Regions from separate parts of the [Clostridium] saccharolyticum WM1 genome, predicted to be linked through region 2. Evidence: a T-box and tRNA genes for the amino acid it is inferred to sense, from the RefSeq annotation. Region 2 holds a T-box; the other regions hold tRNA genes.
The links. The T-box of region 2 lies ahead of CLOSA_RS11875 (valine--tRNA ligase). A T-box ahead of a tRNA ligase gene usually reads a tRNA of that ligase, here a tRNA-Val.

Region 1 (2,267 bases), 1.1 Mb from region 2:
TGCCTCCAGAACCGGCTGCTTATTCTCCCTGATATGGGTACAGAATAATTCTCTAACGCCCTCATAGCCATAACGTACTTCAATGGGATGAATGGCGGAAGCGCAAATTCCGTGAAGTGTGCCCAGGGAGAATGCATCAGGATCTGCCTTTTCCATGATGCTCCTTACCATTTCAATCTGGCTTTTCATGAAGGGATCATTCAAGGAATAATGAGGTATTTTATTCCAGTCCTCCGGAGTCCTGATTTCCCCTGCATCCGGAACCAGATTTTCATTCATAATCTTGATAATATCCGTATCTGTCTGACGAAAAAATTCAAGATGAGACTCTACCCCTTTCTCACCCTTCGCCTGGTTTTCCGGAAAGTGTAACGAAAATCCGGTGGGTACATAATCCACCTCCTTCCCATGAATCGCTGCCAATACCCGCTCTCTTTTTGTCATACTAATATCTCCTTTAAGCTTCTGTTTATATCACTGATAATACCACTGTTATTATTACTTGTCAATACATCTTCCGTCATTTTATATATTTTTCTTTCTATATAATTTTTATTTTGTTCACTTTGCCTTATTGTTCCATTTCTGTCTATGGTAAGATGCAAGTTTATACCGAGCAAAGTGTTTCCGGCATTTTCAGCTTCCCTGCGTCACTCATAAGGAACCTGGGAGGATTCCCATGACCTGACTTCCCTATATGGTGTTGGTCCGGCTTTGCGGATTTATGGTAAAAAAAAGACATCTGCTAGAAAACAGATGTCTCAAAAAGTAGCGGAAGGGAGATTCGAACTCTCGACACCACGGGTATGAACCGTGTGCTCTGGCCAACTGAGCTATTCCGCCATATTCAATTAAATGGATAAACAAAATTGCTTATCAATGGGACCTACAGGGCTCGAACCTGTGACCCTCTGCTTGTAAGGCAGATGCTCTCCCAGCTGAGCTAAGATCCCGGTGTTTGTCTCGGTCAGGAGCACTTTTTTTCTTTCGTTCCCGACTGCTCCATTAGTATAATATGAATTGTATTAATTGTCAACACTTTTTTGTCAATTATTTTCATTTTTTCCTGTACCTACTTTCTCTCTGATTCCATCAGGGTTTCCGCCATTTTTCACGGATATGAGACCGGTTGCCAGGGCATTTCCTATAGAACTTAATCTCCATGAAGAATATGAAACAGCTCCTGGAAATAAGGTTCAAAAATACTTCCCTTCCTCCAGATAAACGTAAAATCATGGATCAGATGAAAGTCTTCTAATTGGATTTTTTTTAACGTTCCCTTGTTAAGTTCCTCTTTTACCGCTGCTTCATAAAGAAAGGTGATCCCCTGACCTCTTGCCACCAAATGCTTCATGGCGCCGATGTTGCTGATTTCCATTAAATCAGGAAAATCTTGAAGCAACAAATTCTTCCCCTCTAAATAGCGTTCAAAAACATACCTGGTACCTGAGCCAGGCTCCCGGATAAAGATCCGTTCCGGCAGAAGATCCTCCAGCTTTCTCACAGCCTGATGAAATTCATAGCCAGGTGCGCAGACGGCTACAAATGGTTCCGAAGCAAAGACCAGGAAATCATACTCCTTTTTCTGAAAAAAACCCTCCACCAATGCAAACTCAATCTCTCCGTTGTTAAGCTTAGCAAGCAGCTCCCTGGTATCTCCAACTGCCATTTGAACCGCTGTCCCAGGATAAACACCAAGGAACCGCACCAGTGCTTCAGGCATCACATACTCTCCGATGGTCATGGTAGCACCAAATACCAGCCTTCTGCCTTTCCCTGACTGCTGCTCCATCATTTTCTTTAAGTGCAGCTCATCCGCCTTCATGGTGACTGCGGCAGATAGAAAAACGTTTCCCGCCTCCGTCAGGCTTACCTTTTTCCCGTTATATTCAAACAGCCTGACCCCATACTTCTCCTCCAGGAAATGAATGTGGTGGGATACGGCAGGCTGGGTGATGTGAAGCTCGCCGGCTGCCTTTGTGAAGTTCATATAACGGCAAACTGCAAGAAATGTATCGACTCTGAAATCCAGCATAAATTATGATCTCCTTTATGTTCCTCCAATAACCATAACAAAATCTTATGATTTGATAAATATAAATAATTTTATTTTATTATTGTTCTCCAATATAATAAAGCATATCAAAAAGGAGGATTTTACTTATGAAAAAATACGCCCCAGGTGTTCTTCTCAGCCTATTAATTTCCGTACCCTCATGGTTTTTAGGAAAAGCCTTCCCGGTCATCGGCGGCCCTGTTTTTGCAAT
Region 2 (2,267 bases):
GTTTGTGGACCAGAATCTGATCCGGTTTATCAGGGAGGATCTGGATATGGCTTTTCTGGCTGCCAGGCTGGAAAAGTGGCAGCAAAGCGGTGAGGAGCCGGACGAGCTTCTTGCCATGATCCTTCATGAATGCGATTACTATACCGCTTCTGAGGTAAGCCGGTTCCAGCAGGGCCTGGCGGCTTACCGGCGGATGCCTGCACCGGAATTTTTAAAGGCAAAGGCAGATTATCTGTTTTCCAGAAAACAATATGGAAAGGCAGTTGCTGAATACGGCCGGATCCTTGACCTTCCAAAAGGGGACCGAATGGATGACGCCTTTCAGTCAAAAATCTACAATAACCTGGGAGCGGCTTACGCCAGGCTGTTTATGACGGACAAAGCCTGCCAGGCATATCAGAAATCCTTTGATCTGGTGAAAAACGGTGATGTTTTAAAACGGATATGTCATCTGGCCCAGTGGAACCCGGGTCTGGTGTTAAATGAACGGTTTCAGGCTCTTCTTACTGATGAGCTAAAAGAGGAGTGCCAAAGGGAAAAGGAAAGCGCACAAGCTCTGGCGGCCCAGGCGGACAGCCTTCAGGAACTGGAACAGCTGTTTCAAAAGGATCCTATTAAGCGCTTCCAGGGGGCTGGTGAGCTTATCCGGAAGTGGAAACAGGAATACAGGAATATTATGTCTTGACAAAACCGTTAAAAAACACTATCATTACAAGGTATATAAGAAAACACCATGCAGGCATACCTTGAAGCCTCAAAAGCATGGGTGGGAATAAGGAAAAGGTAGAGAAGAAGAGGAGTACGCTTATAACCCTGAAAGAGAAAACCGTCCACCGGCTGAAAGACGGTTAAGGAAGTATATGCGGAAGGTAGCTTCAGAACCGGAAGGCTGAAATTTTAAGATCCAGATTCAGTAGGCTTTCACGCTTGGCTGCGTTACAGGCTGCATGAGGTATGGCTGTTCTGCCATATGAATAAAGGTGGTACCGCGTTGATTCGCCCTTTGCATCCTGGAGATGCAGAGGGCTTTTTTTTCGTAAGAAGTTACGTCTCATGAATCAAAAAGAGCCCGGCGCAAGCGTCTTTGTTTCACTGCCACCATCAGAAGAAAGATATACGCCCTGGGCAATATGGGGCGGTCAGTAGGAAGGAGATAATCATGAAAGAATTGGAAAAAACCTATAATCCGGCGGGAATTGAAGGAAAACTTTATGAGAAATGGCTGGATAAGAAGTATTTTCGTGCACAGCCCAATAAGGATAAAAAGCCCTTTACCATTGTAATGCCGCCGCCCAATATTACGGGACAGCTTCACATGGGCCACGCTCTGGATAACACCATGCAGGATATACTGATCCGCTATAAGAGGATGCAGGGCTATGAGGCTCTTTGGCAGCCGGGTACGGACCATGCGGCCATTGCTACGGAAGTCAAGGTGATAGAGAGTTTAAAGAAACAGGGGATAGACAAAGAGGAACTGGGCAGGGACGGATTCCTGGAAAAATGCTGGGACTGGAGAAAAGAATACGGCGGAAGGATCATCAACCAGCTTCATAAGATGGGCTCCTCTGCTGACTGGGACAGGGAGCGTTTTACCATGGATGAAGGCTGCTCTGAAGCCGTACAGGAGGTTTTCATCCGTTTATACGAAAAGGGCTATATTTACAAGGGCTCCCGTATTGTAAACTGGTGTCCTGTATGCCAGACTTCTATTTCAGATGCAGAAGTGGAGCATGAGGACCAGAATGGTTTCTTCTGGCACATCAAGTATCCCATTGCCGGAGAAGAGGGGAGGTTTGTGGAGATAGCCACCACCAGACCGGAAACTCTTCTTGGAGATACTGCTGTGGCAGTCAATCCGGAAGATGAGCGGTACCAGGACCTGGTTGGCAAGATGCTGAAGCTTCCCCTTACAGACCGGGAAATACCGGTTGTTGCAGATGCCTATGTGGATAAAGAGTTCGGAACCGGCTGCGTAAAGATCACACCAGCCCACGACCCCAATGACTTTGAGGTAGGAAAGAGACACCGCCTTCCAGAAATCAACATCATGAATGACGATGCGACCATTAACCTTCCAGGCAGCAAGTATCACGGCATGGAGCGGTATGAAGCCAGAAAGGCAATGGTTAAGGATCTTGAGGAACTGGGGCTTTTGGTGAAGGTGGCTCCCCATACCCATGCAGTAGGGACCCATGACCGGTGTAAGACCACCGTAGAGCCTATGGTAAAACAGCAGTGGTTTGTCAAGATGGAGGAGATGGCTA
Region 3 (2,267 bases), 880 kb from region 2:
AAATATTCTGGAGGAATCCGGACAATTAAAGGAACGGGTTCCCTATGAAACACTTGTGACCACAGTCTACTCGGAAAAGGCAGCCAAATAAATCCTATCTTTTTTAATCCTTCCATCAGTGCTATAATAAGAGTTGCAGGGCCGTCCTTTGTGCGGTCCTGTAATTCTTACAATGATTGGAGTGAACTCTATGAACATCGTTTTATTAGAATCCCTGGGCATCCCGGACGTTCTTCTGAATGAATACGCAAAGCCGCTGACTGATGCCGGCCACCACTTTGCTGCCTACCCAAAGAATATTGATCCTGAAGTCCAGATTGAACGGGCCAGACAAGCAGATGTGATTATGATCGCCAATATGCCTTTGTCCGGTCAGGTAATATCTGCCTGCGAGCATTTAAAATTCATAGATGTTGCATTTACAGGAGTCGACCATGTGGACCTGGAAGCCGCCAGGGCAAAGGGTATCAAGGTCAGCAATGCTGCCGGATATTCCACAGAAGCCGTAGCAGAGCTTACCATCTGTCTGATCCTCTCTCTTCTCCGCAACGTCCCTCAGGTGGAAGCCCGCTGCCGGAAAGGAAAGACCAAGGATGGCCTGGTGGGCTTTGAGCTTATGGGAAAAACCGCAGGAATCATAGGAGCCGGTGCAATCGGAATAAGAACTGCAGAGCTCTTATCTGCCTTTGGTTGTAAGGTTCTGGGTTACAAGCGCCATTTAAATGGCAATGAGCCTTCCTTTATGGAATTTGTATCCTTAGATGAGCTGTTATCCCGCTCTGATATCGTAAGCCTCCATTGTCCTTTAAACGAGGAATCACGCCATTTAATTAACCGGGAAACTATCGCAAAAATGAAAAAAGGCGCTTACTTAGTCAATGCTGCCAGAGGACCTGTGGTGGATTCCAGTGCTTTGGCGGAAGCCTTAAATAACGGCTACCTTTCCGGCGCTGGAATCGACGTATTTGAGACAGAGCCTCCTCTTGACCCGGACCATCCGCTTCTTAAAAGCAAAAACACCATCGTTACCCCTCATGTAGCCTTTGCATCGGAACAATCCATGGAAGCCAGGGCTAAAATCGTATTTGACAATATCGCGAATTGGCTGGATGGCTGCCAGGCAAATATCATTCTTTAAGATCAGAATAGAAATGATGTAATTTCATGTTTTATTTGCACAAATAATACTTGTAATTCCCAATCATCGTGCTATAATTTAGTTATGGGGATATAGCTCAGCTGGGAGAGCGATGCGTTCGCAACGCATAGGCCACGAGTTCGAGTCTCGCTATCTCCATGAATGGAAGTATAGCTCAGCTGGGACGAGCGTTCGCCTCACACGCGAAAGGCCATGGGTTCGAGCCCCATTACTTCCAGTATCTTAGGACTCTAGTAAATGCAAGATTTTCTTGTAAATACCAGGGTCCTTTCTTTCACCCAATCTTAATAATTAATTGTCCGCATTATGATAATTGCTCAGGAGAATTTGCAGTTCCCCTTATCCTAAGTCAATTTCAATGTAGTTTTATTTGTCCCCTTCTCTCTTATTTTTAATATAGACATATCTTTGAACACTTTTCATATAATTTACAAAATTATATTTTTTAGAGGAAAAATGTTAAACTATAATTACACATCTCCTAACAACCTGGATAACAACCGCTTCAGGTCTCGGCCTTTAGCACCAACGGATTACGGCCCAAATCCGTTTACTATCGATATTAACAAGGCTGCCATGAATAATGACACGTTTCGCACTGCCTTATGGACAGGTAATCATTTACAACTCACCTTAATGAGCATCCAGGCAGGTGACGAAATAGGATTAGAGATTCATCCGGATGACGATCAATTTTTGTACATTGAATCCGGTCAAGGGGTGGTTCAAATGGGGAACCAAAGGGATTGTTTATATTTTCAACAGCCCATTTTTACAAACAGTGCTATTTTTATTCCCGCAGGAATCTGGCACAATGTGATTAATACCGGCGAGCTTCCTTTAAAATTATTCTCTATTTATGCACCTCCCCATCACCCTTGGGGTACTATTCACCAAACAAAAGCTGTTGCAGAAGCAGATACTAATCATTATTAATTATTGCCCGCCCCTGGTAAATACAAGAAATCCTTGTATTTACCAGGGGCCTTGAAAATTGTACCACCCAGTGAAATATCTTTTCGATAAACATGTAATAATTTGCAGTTTTGTGTCGATTTTTCAGACATTATCAATCAATCCACAATTATTTCCACAATATTGTGGATAA

Region 1: it encodes a tRNA-Val, which carries the amino acid that the T-box ahead of CLOSA_RS11875 (valine--tRNA ligase) is inferred to sense. The anticodon was not compared.
Region 3: it encodes a tRNA-Val, which carries the amino acid that the T-box ahead of CLOSA_RS11875 (valine--tRNA ligase) is inferred to sense. The anticodon was not compared.

The regions. Positions count from the first base shown of each region.
Region 1 covers NC_014376.1:1,388,216-1,390,482, reverse strand. The annotation lists gene CLOSA_RS06575 (uroporphyrinogen decarboxylase family protein) at 1-444, opposite strand, end outside; tRNA gene CLOSA_RS06570 (tRNA-Met) at 770-843, opposite strand; tRNA gene CLOSA_RS06565 (tRNA-Val) at 881-953, opposite strand; gene CLOSA_RS06560 (LysR substrate-binding domain-containing protein) at 1,154-2,035, opposite strand; gene CLOSA_RS06555 (YeiH family protein) at 2,155-2,267, shown strand, end outside.
Region 2 covers NC_014376.1:2,528,364-2,530,630, reverse strand. The annotation lists gene CLOSA_RS11880 (tetratricopeptide repeat protein) at 1-685, shown strand, start outside; T-box leader at 778-1,007, shown strand; gene CLOSA_RS11875 (valine--tRNA ligase) at 1,160-2,267, shown strand, end outside.
Region 3 covers NC_014376.1:1,643,631-1,645,897, reverse strand. The annotation lists gene CLOSA_RS07865 (ABC transporter substrate-binding protein) at 1-91, shown strand, start outside; gene CLOSA_RS07860 (NAD(P)-dependent oxidoreductase) at 191-1,138, shown strand; tRNA gene CLOSA_RS07855 (tRNA-Ala) at 1,225-1,297, shown strand; tRNA gene CLOSA_RS07850 (tRNA-Val) at 1,303-1,376, shown strand; gene CLOSA_RS07845 (cupin domain-containing protein) at 1,616-2,095, shown strand.